DNA from 2 places in the Blautia sp. AM42-2 genome. Region 2 is predicted to be linked to the other one. Evidence: predicted binding sites of a transcription regulator. Region 2 holds the regulator's gene; the other holds the start of a gene.
The links. Region 2 encodes Rex, which represses fermentation and respiration genes when NADH is low (regulators of the CRP and FNR family bind a similar motif). Its sites were predicted from a motif close to ATTGTTAANTANTTAACAAT; they were not measured.
Positions count from the first base shown of each region.

Region 1: a site for Rex is predicted at 3,419-3,438, ahead of gap (type I glyceraldehyde-3-phosphate dehydrogenase). Genes of this name have one in related genera too.

Region 1 covers NZ_QUIM01000001.1:117,103-124,736, forward strand. Annotated here, with positions in the region: gene nifS (cysteine desulfurase NifS) at 1-784, shown strand, start outside; gene nifU (Fe-S cluster assembly scaffold protein NifU) at 892-1,329, shown strand; gene mnmA (tRNA 2-thiouridine(34) synthase MnmA) at 1,332-2,426, shown strand; gene DW915_RS00645 (histidinol-phosphatase HisJ family protein) at 2,423-3,223, shown strand; gene gap (type I glyceraldehyde-3-phosphate dehydrogenase) at 3,488-4,501, shown strand; gene DW915_RS00655 (phosphoglycerate kinase) at 4,716-5,909, shown strand; gene tpiA (triose-phosphate isomerase) at 5,991-6,743, shown strand; gene DW915_RS00665 (RidA family protein) at 7,043-7,426, shown strand; gene DW915_RS00670 (homoserine dehydrogenase) at 7,442-7,634, shown strand, end outside.
Region 2 covers NZ_QUIM01000001.1:372,927-380,560, forward strand. Annotated here, with positions in the region: gene DW915_RS01785 (MATE family efflux transporter) at 1-925, shown strand, start outside; gene DW915_RS01790 (S8 family peptidase) at 1,009-1,854, shown strand; gene DW915_RS01795 (NADP-dependent isocitrate dehydrogenase) at 2,020-3,222, shown strand; gene DW915_RS01800 (ABC-F family ATP-binding cassette domain-containing protein) at 3,322-5,247, opposite strand; gene DW915_RS01805 (redox-sensing transcriptional repressor Rex) at 5,402-6,058, shown strand; gene DW915_RS01810 (NAD(P)H-hydrate dehydratase) at 6,148-7,634, shown strand, end outside.

The sequences.
Region 1 (7,634 bases), 260 kb from region 2:
AGCAGCCATCACACCGGAGACCATTCTGATTTCCGTTATGGCGGCAAACAACGAAATCGGAACGATTCAGCCGATCAAGGAAATCGGAAGAATTGCAAAAGAACACAATATTTTATTCCACACAGATGCCGTACAGGCATTTGGCCAGATCCCGATCAATGTGGATGAGTGCAATATTGATATGCTCAGTTCCAGCGGTCATAAGATTAACGGACCGAAAGGAATCGGCTTCCTTTACATCCGAAAGGGTGTGAAAATCCGCTCCTTCGTACACGGCGGTGCGCAGGAAAGAAAACGCCGTGCCGGAACAGAAAATGTACCGGGCATCGTAGGATATGGAGTTGCGGCAGAGCGTGCGGCAAGAACTATGGCGGAGCGTACCGCAAAAGAAATCGAAGTACGTGATTATCTGATCAACCGTATTTTAACCGAGATTCCGAACTGCCGTCTGAACGGCGATCCGGTAAAACGTCTGCCGAACAACTGCAACATCAGCTTTGAATTCATCGAGGGAGAGTCCCTTCTGATCATGCTGGATATGAAAGGCATCTGTGCGTCCAGCGGTTCCGCATGTACTTCCGGATCCCTGGATCCGTCCCACGTACTGCTGGCCATCGGATTGCCGCATGAGAAAGCACACGGATCCTTACGTCTGACCTTAAGTGAAGAAATCACAAAAGAGGACGTTGATTTCGTTGTAGAGCAGATCAAAGCAATCGTAGACCGTCTGCGCAGCATGTCCCCGCTGTATGAGGATTACATCAAAAAACAGCAGGGTAAATAAGTTAAAAAAAATAAGACAGTCCATCCAGAAAGCCGGTACAGAAAAATTCAGGTAAAAGCTGTGCCGGAGGAGGACTGCTTTGAAATAGTTCAGGAGGAAGAATAACAATGTACAGTGAAAAAGTAATGGATCATTTCCAGCATCCGAGAAATGTAGGAGAAATTGAGAACGCAAGCGGTGTAGGTACCGTTGGAAATGCAAAATGCGGCGATATCATGAGAATGTATCTTGACATCGACGATAACGGCATCATTCAGGACTGCAAATTCAAAACCTTCGGCTGCGGCGCCGCAGTTGCAACCAGCAGTATGGCAACCGAGCTGGTAAAAGGAAAAACCATCCAGGAAGCTCTGGAAGTAACCAACAAAGCCGTTATGGAAGCACTCGACGGACTTCCGCCGGTCAAAGTTCACTGTTCTCTGCTTGCAGAAGAAGCAATTCACGCTGCACTCTGGGATTACGCAGAGAAACACCACATCAAGATCGAAGGTCTTGCAAAACCGAAGTCTGATATCAGCGAGGGCGAGGAAGAGGAAGAATACTAAGTATGGGAAAAAAGAAAGTAGTCGTTGGAATGTCCGGCGGCGTAGATTCCTCGGTGGCAGCGTATCTCCTGAAAAAAGCAGGATACGATGTCATCGGGGTGACCATGCAGATCTGGCAGGATGAGGCCGAGACAGTCCAGGAGGAAAACGGGGGCTGTTGCGGCCTTTCTGCTGTTGATGATGCAAGACGCGTGGCACAGGTGCTGGACATTCCGTATTATGTCATGAATTTCAAAAAAGAGTTCCGTGAGAACGTCATGGACTATTTCACGAACGAATATCTCTGCGGCAGAACACCGAACCCGTGTATCGCCTGCAACCGCTATGTGAAATGGGAAGCGTTGCTTCAGCGCAGTCTTTCCATTGGAGCGGACTACATTGCGACCGGACATTATGCAAGAATCGAACAGCTTGCCAATGGACGGTATGCGATTGCAAATTCGGTAACAGCGGCAAAAGACCAGACGTATGCACTGTATAATCTGACCCAGGAGCAGCTTTCGCATACGCTGATGCCGGTCGGAGACTACACAAAAGATCAGATTCGTGAGATTGCAGCAAAAATCGGTCTTCCGGTAGCAAAAAAGAAGGATTCCCAGGAAATCTGCTTCGTGCCGGATCAGGATTACGCTTCCTTTATTCAGAACGAGACAGGAATCGTGGCACCGAAAGGCAATTTCGTGAATACAAAGGGTGAAATCCTCGGTACCCATGAGGGGATTACCCATTATACAGTAGGACAGCGCCGCGGACTCGGCCTTCCGATGGGACACCGCGTGTTCGTACTGGAAATCCGTCCGGAGACGAACGAGGTTGTGGTCGGCGAAAATGAAGAGGTTTTCGCAAAAGTAGTAAAAGCAAACAAAGTAAACTATATGGCAATTCCGCCGCTGGAACTTGGAGAAGAGCTCTCCTGCACCGCAAAAATCCGGTACGGGCACAAAGGCTCCCCGTGCGTGATCAAACGGACCGGGGAAGATGAGATTACCTGTACCTTCCCGGACGGCGTGCGTGCTCCGACACCGGGACAGGCTGTTGTCTTCTACGTGGACGGCTGTGTCGGCGGAGGCGGAACGATTACGGAGGCCGAAAGATGAAAATAGCGGACTGTCATATGCACAGTTTCTTTTCAAGTGACAGCGAAGCACCAACAGAAGAGATGGTAAAACGGGCAGTCGAGCTGGGACTTCCGGCAATCTGCCTGACGGATCACTACGATATGGATTACAGTACCGGCGAGTTCCAGCTTGATACACCGGCATATGCGGCAAAAATCCGGGAACTGCAGGAAAAATACCGCGACAGAATCGATATCCGATTCGGCGTGGAACTGGGACTGCAGCTCCACTTAAAAGAACGGATGGAAGAGTATGTAAATGCGTGGCCGTTCGACTATGTGATCGGCTCCATGCATGTCATTGACGGAAAAGACCCCTATTATGAGGATGCTTTCCCGGACTGGACAGCAGAAGAGCTGTACCGGGCGTATTTTCGGGCTACCGCAGAAAATATCCGGTTCTTCCACAATTTCCAGACGCTTGGTCATCTGGATTATGTGGTACGCTACTGCAGAGAAAAAGGAAAAGATTACAGCTACCGCGCATTTGCAGACGAGATCGATACCATTTTAAAAGAGCTGATTCAGTACGATATCGCGCTGGAAATCAACACCGGCGGCTACAAGGCAGGCCTTGGCGTGCCGAATCCGACGCCGGATGTCATCAAAAGATACCGGGAACTGGGCGGCGAAAAGATCACCTTCGGTGCCGATGCCCACAAACCGGAACATATAGCGTTTCATTTCGCGGACGCGGCAGCCATCGCGCAGGAAGCCGGATTCCGGTACTACGTGCGGTTTAAAGAGAAGAAGCCGGAATATCTGCCGATCCAATAGAAAACGCGCAGGAAAAGCCGGAAAAAAGCCCCAGAAAGGCTGGATTCCGGCTTTTTCTGCAATAGACGGATCTTTCGAAATTTTGCAGAAATACGGATTGGCATCCGGCTTCTTCACAAATTTTAGAAATAATTTCGTATTTTCTTGAAAATAGAACTTGAATTTTCCGACGAAATTAGGTATTATACAGATAAGGTTGATGTTTCTTTAACAAAGTACAGAGACTCAAAATTAAAATTCACTTTTTAGGAGGAATTGAAAATCATGGCAGTAAAAGTAGCAATCAATGGTTTTGGCCGTATCGGACGTCTTGCATTCAGACAGATGTTTGGAGCAGAAGGTTATGAAGTAGTAGCAATCAACGATTTAACATCCCCGAAGATGTTAGCTCATCTGTTAAAATATGACTCTTCTCAGGGAAAATATGCTCTGGCTGATACCGTAACATCCGATGAAGATTCCATCACAGTAGATGGCAAAAACATCAAAATCTATGCTTTCCCGGATGCTAACAACTGCCCATGGGGAGAGCTTGGCGTAGACGTAGTTCTGGAGTGCTCCGGATTCTACACCTCCAAAGCAAAAGCTCAGGCACACATCAATGCAGGCGCTCGTAAAGTAGTTATCTCCGCTCCGGCTGGTAACGACCTTCCGACCATCGTTTACAATGTAAACCATGAGACCCTGACAGCAGACGATAACATCATCTCCGCTGCATCCTGCACCACAAACTGCCTTGCACCTATGGCAAAAGCTCTGAACGAACTGGCTCCGATCAAATCCGGTATCATGGTTACTATCCATGCTTACACTGGAGATCAGATGACTCTGGACGGACCGCAGAGAAAAGGCGATCTGAGAAGATCCCGTGCAGCTGCAGTTAACATCGTTCCAAACAGCACCGGTGCTGCAAAAGCAATCGGCCTTGTTATTCCGGAACTGAACGGCAAACTGATCGGTTCTGCACAGCGTGTTCCAACCCCAACCGGTTCTACCACAATCCTTACAGCAGTTGTAGAAGGAACTGTAACTGTTGACGAGATCAACGCAAAAATGAAAGCATCTGCAACCGAGTCCTTCGGATACAACACAGATGAAATCGTATCCAGCGACATCGTTGGTATGAGATATGGTTCTCTGTTCGATGCAACTCAGACCATGGTTCTTCCGCTGGACAACGGAACAACAGAGGTACAGGTTGTTTCTTGGTATGATAACGAGAACTCCTACACAAGCCAGATGGTTCGTACCATCAAATACTTCAGCGAGTTAGCATAATTTAACAAACTGAACGGCAAAATTTCAGAGCCCAAAGGGTCCGGTCTGTTAAGGACCGGACCCTTTTTGCGAATGCGGCGGAAAAATACGGCACAAAAACAGCCCTTTTCCGTGTGCAAAAATTATAAACTGCATTTTTAAATAAGGACCGCGATGCCGCAAAAACAAAGAAACGGCGCGGCAGATGCAGTTGGATATATGGAGGGAAACGCCCATGTTAAACAAAAAAACCGTAGATGATATCAACGTAAAAGGAAAAAGAGTCCTTGTAAGATGCGACTTCAACGTTCCGCTGATCGATGGAAAAATCACAGATGAGAACCGTCTGGTAGCTGCTCTTCCGACGATCAAAAAACTGATCGCTGACGGCGGAAAAGTAATTCTCTGCTCTCATCTTGGAAAACCGAAAGGAGAACCAAAACCAGAGCTTTCTCTTGCACCGGTTGCAGTCCGCCTTTCCGAGCTTCTCGGACAGGAAGTTAAATTTGCAGCAGATCCTGAGGTTGTAGGACCGAACGCAAAAGCAGCTGTTGAGGCTATGAAAGACGGAGATGTAATCCTTCTGGAGAACACCCGTTATCGTGCGGAAGAGACCAAAAACGGTGAGGAGTTCAGCAAAGAACTGGCTTCCCTGTGCGACGTATTCGTAAACGATGCATTCGGAACCGCACATCGTGCTCATTGCTCTAATGTTGGTGTTACTAAATATGTTGACACTGCAGTTGTTGGTTATCTGATGGAGAAAGAGATCGCATTCCTTGGAAATGCTGTCAACAATCCGGAGCGTCCGTTTGTTGCCATCCTTGGCGGATCCAAAGTATCCAGTAAGATTTCTGTTATCGACAACCTGATCGATAAAGTTGATGTCCTGATCATCGGCGGTGGTATGGCTTATACCTTCGCAAAAGCAGCAGGCGGCACCGTTGGTGATTCTCTGCTTGAGATGGATTATCTGGATTATGCAAACAAAATGAAAGAAAAAGCAGCAGCAAAAGGCGTGAAACTGCTTCTTCCGGTAGACAACGTTGTTGCAGATGCATTCTCAAACGACGCAAATACACAGGTTGTTCCGGCCGGACAGATTCCGGATGGCTGGGAAGGTCTGGATATCGGACCGGAAACTGCAAAACTGTTCGCTGACGCTGTTAAAACTGCTAAAACCGTTGTATGGAACGGACCGATGGGATGCTTCGAGATGCCGAATTTCGCAGCAGGAACCAAAGCAGTTGCAGCAGCACTGGCTGAAACAGATGCAGTTACGATCATCGGCGGCGGAGATTCCGCAGCAGCTGTAAATCAGCTTGGATATGGCGATAAGATGACTCATATCTCCACTGGCGGCGGCGCTTCCCTGGAATTCCTGGAAGGAAAAGAACTGCCGGGCGTTGCAGCAGCAAACGACAAATAAAACAACGATTCAGAGCGCAAGCGGAATCGAGAGGTGGCTCTGAACCGTTTCAATAAGTAAAACTAAGGAGATCAAACGATCATGGCAAGAAAGAAAATTATCGCCGGAAACTGGAAAATGAACATGACTCCGAGCGAGGCAGTAGAGTTAGTTAATACATTAAAACCACTGGTGGCAAATGACGACGTTGACGTTGTTTTCTGCGTACCGGCCATCGATATCATCCTGGTTGTAGAGGCTGCAAAAGGCTCCAACATCCAGATTGGTGCTGAAAATATGTATTTTGAGGAGAAAGGTGCTTTCACAGGCGAAATCTCCCCGGCTATGCTGACAGACGCTGGCGTGAAATACGTTGTACTTGGCCACTCTGAGAGAAGAGAATACTTCGCAGAGACCAGCGAGACCGTAAACAAAAAAATGCTGAAAGCTTTCGAGCACGGCATCACCCCGATCATGTGCTGCGGAGAAACTCTGGAGCAGAGAGAGCAGGGTGTAACGATGGATTTCATCCGTCAGCAGGTAAAGGTTGGATTCCTGAATGTAACAGCAGATCAGGCCAAAACAGCCGTTATCGCTTACGAGCCAATCTGGGCAATCGGAACCGGCAAAACTGCTACAACAGAGCAGGCTGAGGAAGTTTGCAAAGGCATCCGCGAGTGCATCGCTGAAATCTATGATGATGCAACAGCAGCAGCTATCCGTATCCAGTACGGCGGCTCTGTAAACGCAAAAACTGCACCGGAACTGTTCGCACAGGAGAACATCGACGGCGGCCTGGTAGGCGGAGCATCCCTGAAACCGGATTTCGGAGCTATCGTAAACTACAATAAATAATTGATTCTTGTACGAAATCAATAAATAAAACAGGCTAAGACGCCACCAAACACGGTGAAATTTGGCAGAAATGTCAAAGGAAAAGTGCTTGGTGGCGTTTTGCTGTTTTACGACGTGATGGCAATACCGCTCTTTAGGATCTGGCGTAATAGACTTCTGCAATGCTTTTTCGCACTTGCGGACATCTCCCACATGTGATATGATGGGAACGACAAAAAGTGTCGGAAAAACCGCATGATAGAGGGAAAAAACGCGGCAAATCAGACGGCGCGAAAGAAAGCATAAAGGAGAATATGATTATGGCAAGAGAAATCATTAATACAGAAAAAGCACCGGCAGCAATCGGACCTTATGTACAGGCAGTCGCAGACAACGGCCTTTTATTTATTTCCGGACAGCTTGGCTTTGATGTAGAGCATGGCAGCGTGATCCCGGAAACCGTAGAAGAGCAGGCAACCCTCTCTTTAAAGAATCTGGACGCAATCATGACAGCAGCAGGAACTGACCGCACGAAAGTGATGAAAACAACCATTTTCCTGACCGATATGAACGATTTTGCCAAGGTAAATGAAGTATACGGTGCTTTCTTTGGCGAGTCCAAACCGGCTCGTTCCTGTGTAGCAGTTGCTGCTCTTCCAAAAGCAGCAAAAGTAGAAATTGAATGCATCGTATCCCTGAAATAAGAGGGAGAGATGAGTATGGCAGAGGAAAGAGTAATTAAAATCGGAATGCTGGGTCTTGGCACCGTCGGTACCGGTGTGTACAAAGTGCTGAAAAGCCAGCAGGAGGAAATGCTTCCGAAGCTGGGAGCGCGTGTGGAGCTGAAAAAAATTCTCGTGCGCAATGTGGAAAAAGCAGTTGCAAAGGTTGATGATCCGTCGATCATTACCA
Region 2 (7,634 bases):
CATGTTGGCATCCCTTGGCCAGATGGGACAGTGGGTCTTTGACCGGTTTGTCATGGCAAGTGGAAAATCGCACCTCTTTATCTTCACGCTGTCCGCCGCATCACTGACCAATCTGATTCTCGATCCGATGTTCATTTTCGGCTGGTTCGGTCTTCCGCGCATGGAGACGGCCGGAGCTGCGCTTGCAACAGTCATCGGTCAGTTCATGGGCTGCCTTGCCGGAATGCTGATCAATAAAAAATGGAATCCGGAGATTCCGTTTGCCTTTACCTTGAAGCCGGATTGGGAGAGCGTGAGAGAGATTATTAAAGTCGGCTTTCCATCCACGCTGGTGCAGATTTTTACCTCCGTTGTCAACATGGCGATGAATGCGATTGTCATTACGTTCTCGTCTACAGCTGTTGCGGCTTTTGGTATCTGCACGAAAATTCAGAACATCACAACGGTTGGCGTCCACGGTATCACAAATGGTCTGATTCCGATTGTGGCGTACAATTACGGTGCAAAACAGAAAGAACGAATTCGCCAGTCGATCCGTTACGGCATTCTCTACGGCGGCGGACTGTTCCTGATCTTTTTCGCCGTGCTGGAATCCTGCCCGGGATTTGTACTGAAACTTTTTGATGCCTCCGACAACCTGATGAACATCGGAGTTCCGGCGCTTCGCATTCTCGCCGTCGCCTATCTGCTCTCCATCCCGGGGCTGATCTATCAGGCATCGCTGCAGGGACTTTCCCTCGGAAAAGAAAGCATGTACATATCCATGACCCGCCAGGCTATCCTGCCGCTGGTGTTCGCTTTTATTCTGAAATGGTTTGGAAATCTGAATCTGATCTGGGTATCTTTCGTTCTGGCCGAGCTCTGCGGCATCCCGCTTGCGATGATGCTCTGGAAGCGGAAAGGGGAAAAACAGATACAATTTTAAAAGAGTTGATAAGAAAAAGGCTGTTTCTTGCAAAGGGCAGCCTTTTTGCATACCATAAAATAAGAATACGCCGGAGCTTTGCGATGAACGAGCAGAAAATTCTGACAGGACAAGGAATTACCGTGGCGGTGCTGGATACAGGGATTTTTCCGCATATTGATTTTGATAACCGGATTGCGGCGTTCCGGGATCTGGTGTACGGGCGGGAGACGCCTTACGATGATAATGGGCATGGGACGCATGTCTGCGGAATCCTCGGCGGAAGCGGAAGAGCATCCGGCGGGAAGTACCGGGGTACGGCACCGGAATGCAGATTTGTGGTAGCAAAAATTCTCGACCGCAGGGGAAACGGCAGAAAGCAGGATATCCTTGCGGCGATTGACTGGGTGTGCAAAGAGCGAATAAGACTTAATATCCGCATTTTAAATATTTCAGTGGGAACAACAGAGCAGGAAAAATCGGTGGATGATCTGCTCGTGCAGGCGGTGGAGCGCGCCTGGGATGACGGGATCACAGTTGTGACAGCGGCCGGAAATCTGGGGCCCGCTCCGGGCAGTATTACGGCGCCGGGGAGCAGCAGAAAAGTGATCACTGTGGGAGCGGGCGATCTGCTGGAGCCAAGAAGAGGAATCTCCGGATGCGGCCCGACACGGGACTGCGTCTGCAAACCGGATCTTGTCGCGCCTGGAAAACGTCTCATTTCCTGCGCGCCTGGAAGAAGCAGGAAGGAATATGTGGTGAAGAGCGGCACCTCGATGGCGGCACCGCGGGTGTCCGGAGCCGTGGCTTTGGCACTTGAACGGGTTCCGGATCTTACAAATGTCCAGGCGAAAATGCTGCTTTGCGAATCGGCGAGAGACCTTGGCCTTCCGCGCAACCGTCAGGGGCATGGGATGCTTCAAACAGACCGTTTTCTGTCTCTTCTGTGAGACACTGTGCGGCAGCATAAAAAAAGAAAAATGAAGGAAAACACCTCTCATCCTGCAAAAATTGTGTGAATTTATGGGAAAACGCCAAAAAATCAGGCGAATTTTGACTTGACAAGCTATAGGATACTTTATACAATAAACGGGAATAGAAAAAGGAGGCCTACTATGGAAAAAATTCAGATGACCACTCCTCTGGTAGAGATGGATGGAGATGAGATGACCAGAATTCTCTGGAAAATGATCAAAGATGAGCTGCTTCTCCCGTTTATTGACCTGAAAACGGAATATTACGATCTGGGACTGGAACACAGAAACGAGACGAACGATCAGGTAACCGTAGATTCCGCAAACGCTACCAAGAAATACGGTGTAGCAGTCAAATGTGCCACCATTACGCCGAATGCAGCGCGTATGACCGAGTACAATCTGAAAGAAATGTGGAAGAGCCCGAACGGAACGATCCGTGCCATGCTCGACGGAACCGTTTTCCGTACCCCGATTGTCGTAAAAGGCATCGAGCCGTGCGTGCGCAACTGGAAAAAACCGATCACGATTGCCCGTCATGCATACGGGGATGTCTATAAAAATGCAGAAATGCGCATTCCGGGACCGGGAAAAGCAGAGCTGGTTTATACGGCTGAGGACGGCACCGAGACAAGAGAGCTGATCCACAACTTCACCGGCGCCGGTGTCATTCAGGGCATGCACAATCTGGATAACTCCATAGAAAGCTTTGCGAGAAGCTGTTTCGAGTACGCACTGTCCACGAAACAGGATCTGTGGTTTGCAAGCAAGGATACGATTTCCAAGAAGTATGATCACCGCTTCAAGGATATCTTCCAGGAGATCTTCGATGCAGAGTACAAAGAGAAATTTGCAGAAGCAGGCATTACCTACTTCTACACTCTGATCGACGACGCCGTTGCCCGCATCATGAAAGCAGAGGGCGGCTTTATCTGGGCCTGCAAGAACTACGACGGCGATGTCATGAGCGACATGGTATCCTCCGCCTTCGGTTCCCTTGCGATGATGACTTCTGTTCTCGTATCCCCGCACGGATATTACGAGTACGAGGCTGCGCACGGAACCGTACAGCGCCACTATTACCGTCACTTAAAAGGTGAGGAGACATCCACCAACTCCGTGGCCACCATTTTTGCATGGACCGGCGCACTCAGAAAACGCGGGGAAATGGATGGAAACGCAGAACTTTCCGCATTTGCAGACCGTCTGGAAAAAGCAACGATCGCAACGATCGAGAGCGGAAAAATGACAAAAGACCTTGCGCTGATCACCACCATGGAAAATCCGACCGTATTAAACAGCCGTGATTTCATCCTGGCCATCCGCGAGGAGCTGGAGAAATAATTAAACGAAGCAAAAAAGAAAGCCGATCCGGCATTCCCGCAAAAAGGGATGCGCCGGACCGGCTTTTTCTGTTTTGAATTTTTCCGGGGAAAACCAGGCCTACTCGGCAAGCTCTTCCCATTTTTCATACAGCTCTTCGAGTTCCGCGGCAATCTCTGCTTTCTCTTTGCTTAATTTCACACACTCTGCCACATTCGTTGCGACTTCCGGTTTCGACATTTCCTCATCAATTTCCGAATCGCGTGTCTCAAGCTCTTCAATTCGTTTCTCCGTCTTTTTCAGCTCGTTCTCTTTCTTGCGGAGACGTGCCTGTTCTTCTTTCTGCGCTTTCCAGTCCAGCTTTGTGGAGGAGGCTTCGGAAGGAGCCGCTGTTTCTTCCGGAGCGGCGGCATCGGCAGCAGGAGCATAGATGCGGGTCAGCTCTTCTTTTTTCTCCAGATAGTAATCGTAATTTCCGATATAGTTGACGAGTGTCTGTCCCGTCAGCTCCAGAATCCGGGTTGCAGTCTGATTGATAAAGTAACGGTCGTGGGAAACGTACAGTACCGTTCCAGTGTAATCCTTCAGCGCGTTTTCCAGAATCTCCTTTGATACGATATCGAGGTGGTTGGTCGGCTCGTCGAGGATCAGGAAGTTGGCGTTCGAGAGCATCAGCTTGGCAAGAGAAATTCGTCCGCGCTCACCGCCGCTCAAGGTATGAATCGGTTGGAAGACATCGTCGTTTGTAAACAGGAAGGCGGCCAGCACATTTCGGATTTCGGTGTTTGTCAGATACGGATACGCGTCGGAAATCTCCTGGAAAATGGTCTTTTCCATGTGGAGTACCTGATGCTCCTGATCGTAGTAACCGATCTGTACACGGCTTCCAAGTGTAAAAGAGCCGGCATCCGGTCGGATGACTTCGTTTAAGATCTTTAAGATCGTCGTTTTTCCCGTTCCGTTGTTTCCGATGATTGCGACGCGCTCCCCGCGCTTGATTTCGAAATTCAGATCCTGGAAAAGCGTCTGTCCCGGGAAGGCTTTGGAGAGATGCTCGACAGTCAGCACATCGTTTCCGCTTGTGATGCGCGGCTCCAGACGGATCCGCATATCGGAGCGTACTTCCGTCGGTTTTTCGAGAACATCCATTTTGTCCAGCATCTTTTCACGGCTCTCGGCACGCTTGATGGATTTTTCCCGGTTGAAGGATTTCAGCTTTGCGATGACTTCCTCCTGATGGTGGATTTCCTGCTGCTGGTTGACCCAGGCATGGTAAGCGGCCTCGCGGAGCATTGCTTTTTTCTGACTGTAGGCGGTATAGTTTCCCTCAAAAGTTGTTACTTTTTTATTGTCCACTTCAACGACTTTTGTGACAACGCGGTCGAGAAAGTAACGGTCATGGGAGACGATCAGGACGGCTCCGCTGTAATTTAAAAGATACGTTTCGAGCCAGGAGATCGAGTCCATATCGAGGTGGTTGGTCGGCTCGTCGAGCAGAATGATGTCCGGTTTGGTGAGCAGCAGTTTACCAAGTGCCACGCGGGTCTTCTGACCGCCGGAGAGGGAGTCCACCTGTTTTTCAAAATCGCTCTCGGAAAAGCCAAGACCTTTTAAAACACCGACGACTTCACTGCGGTACGCGTATCCGTTTTCCAGTTCAAAGGTATGGGAGAGGCGGGTATAGGTGGAAAGAAGTTCATCCAGCGCTGCACCGGATTTTGTCTTCATATCACTTTCCATCTGACGGAGGCGTTCCTCCATATCGATCAGATTCTGTTTCGCGGTCAGCACTTCCTGGTAAATGGAAAGGTGTCCGGTCAGATCCTGATGCTGGGCGAGATAGCCCATCGTCTTTCCTTTGGAGAGGATGACCTCTCCCTCATCGGCCCTCATTTCGCCGATGATGATTTTTAACAGCGTCGATTTTCCGGCACCGTTGATGCCGACCAGTGCGGCTTTTTCGCGTTCTTCTATATGAAAAGATGCATTTTTGATAATTTCCGTTGTCCCGAATGCTTTCGAGATATTCTGACATGCAAGAATCATGTGGTTCCTCCAGATAACATATTTCTGTATTTTGACATAATACACCATCCTTATTATAGAGAGTAATACACAAAATTTCAAGAAATCTTTGACAATTTTCTATCAACCATATATAATATGAATATATGCAGGTGTAAATAAGGAGGAATTTATCTTGGAAGAAAAAGGAATTTCGCGGGCAGTTATCAAAAGACTTCCTAGATATTATCGTTACCTGGGCGAATTGCTGGAGGACGGAGTAGAACGGATCTCTTCCGGTGAGCTGAGCGAGCGGATGAAAGTGACAGCTTCCCAGATTCGCCAGGACTTAAATAATTTCGGCGGCTTCGGCCAGCAGGGGTATGGTTATAACGTGCGGTATCTGTACAGCGAGATTGGAAAAATCTTAGGTCTGGACAGAGTCCACAATATGATTTTTGTCGGAGCCGGAAATCTGGGACAGGCGCTTGCCAATTATGCGGCCTTTGAAAGAAGCGGATTCAAAACGGTCGGTATTTTTGACGTCAACCCGGTATTAAAAGGAATCTCCGTGCGCGGAATTGAAATCCGCATGGCGGACGAGCTTCCGGAATTTATCAAGGAACACCATGTGGAGATTGCGGCTTTGACACTGCCAAAAGCAAAAGCGGTAGAGATGGCAGAGATTCTCGTGGATAACGGTGTAAAAGCAATCTGGAATTTTGCACATACCGATCTAAACTTAAAACTTCCGAAAGATGTGATCGTCGAGAACGTCCATCTTTCCGAAAGTCTGATGCGTCTCTCCTACAATCTGACCAGATATGAGGCGGAGCATCCAAAGAACAATTAAGAAACCAAAACAAAAGCAGGAGAGTCTTCGGGAAACCGGAGACTTTTTCTGTTCACTTTCCGGATAAGGCAGGAAAAGGAGGAAAAGCGATGAAACGGATTCTTACAGCAGCACAGATGAAGCAGGCAGACCGCAATACGATCGAAACCATGGGGGTACCGTCCCTGGTACTGATGGAGCGCGCGGCGCTGTCCTGCGTGGAGGAGCTTCAAAGTGGAACATGGAATACAGGAAAAGTCCTTGCTGTGTGCGGTCCCGGAAATAATGGCGGGGACGGTGCGGCAATTGCACGGATTTTAAAGACGAAAGGGGTGGATGCGGAACTGTTCTGTCTTGGAAATCCGGAAAAATACAGTGAAGGCATGAGAGTACAGAAGAAAATTGCGGAAAATTATGGGGTCCGTGAGGTTAAGAATCCGGATTTCCGGGAATATACTGTTATCATAGATGCCATCTTTGGAATTGGCGTATCCCGTCCGCTGGCAGGGGAGTACCGGAGGGCAGTGGAAGCAATCTGCGCAAGCGGTGTTCCTGTTCTTGCCGTGGACATCCCTTCGGGGATCCACACGGATACCGGAGAGGTCCTTGATGCGGCGGTGAAAGCCAGAGCCACGGTGACATTTGCCTGTGCAAAGCCAGGGCTTCTTTTTGATCCCGGAAAACGATATGCCGGAGAGGTCCTGGTCCGTGATATTGGAATCGGCTTTGATGCAGGAGAAGAGGAGACGCCCTGGTACGGTTCAGTGGAAAAAGAAGATCTGGACCGGTTTCTTACCCGCACGCCGATGGGAAATAAGGGAACCTTCGGAAAGGTGCTGGTACTTGCCGGTTCCGGTGCCATGTGCGGAGCCGCTGTTTTGTGTGCCAGGGCAGTCCTTGCATCCGGTGCCGGCATGGTAAAGGTTGTGACAGAGGAAAGAAACCGTACGCCGCTTTTCTGTGCCCTGCCGGAAGCAATGGCGGATTTCTGGAAGGAGGATGAGCCGCTTCCGGAAGAAGCCCTGCTGCAGGATCTCGCCTGGGCGGACGCTGTTGTTGCGGGACCGGGACTTTCCAAAAGCCGGACGGCAAAAGAACTGCTCGTTTTTACGGTGCAGCACACAGAAGTTCCTCTTGTTCTGGATGCAGATGCGCTGAACCTGATTGCAGAAGATGCAGAGATTCTTTCGGGCTATCGGGCAGAAAAAATTTTAACGCCTCATGTAGGAGAGCTTGCACGGCTGCTGCACATGACTATTGCAGAATGCCAGCGTGACCCGGCAGGAAGCGCCGGAAGGGCAGCCGAAAAATACCAGGCCTGCTGTGTACGAAAGGATTCCGTAACCGTGACAGCAGAGGAAGGGCGTGAGCAGTATTACATAAACACAAGCGGAAGCAGTGCGCTTGCGACGGCGGGAAGCGGCGATGTGCTCGCGGGAATCACAGGCGCCTTTGCAGCAAAACGTCAGTGTGAAAAAAATGAGAAAAAAATCAGCCTTGCCAAAACAGCGGCACTGGCGGCATATGCGCATGGAAAGGCGGGAGAGGCTGCGGAAGAAAAAAGCAGTGCTTCCTATGTAACAGCATCCGAGATTAT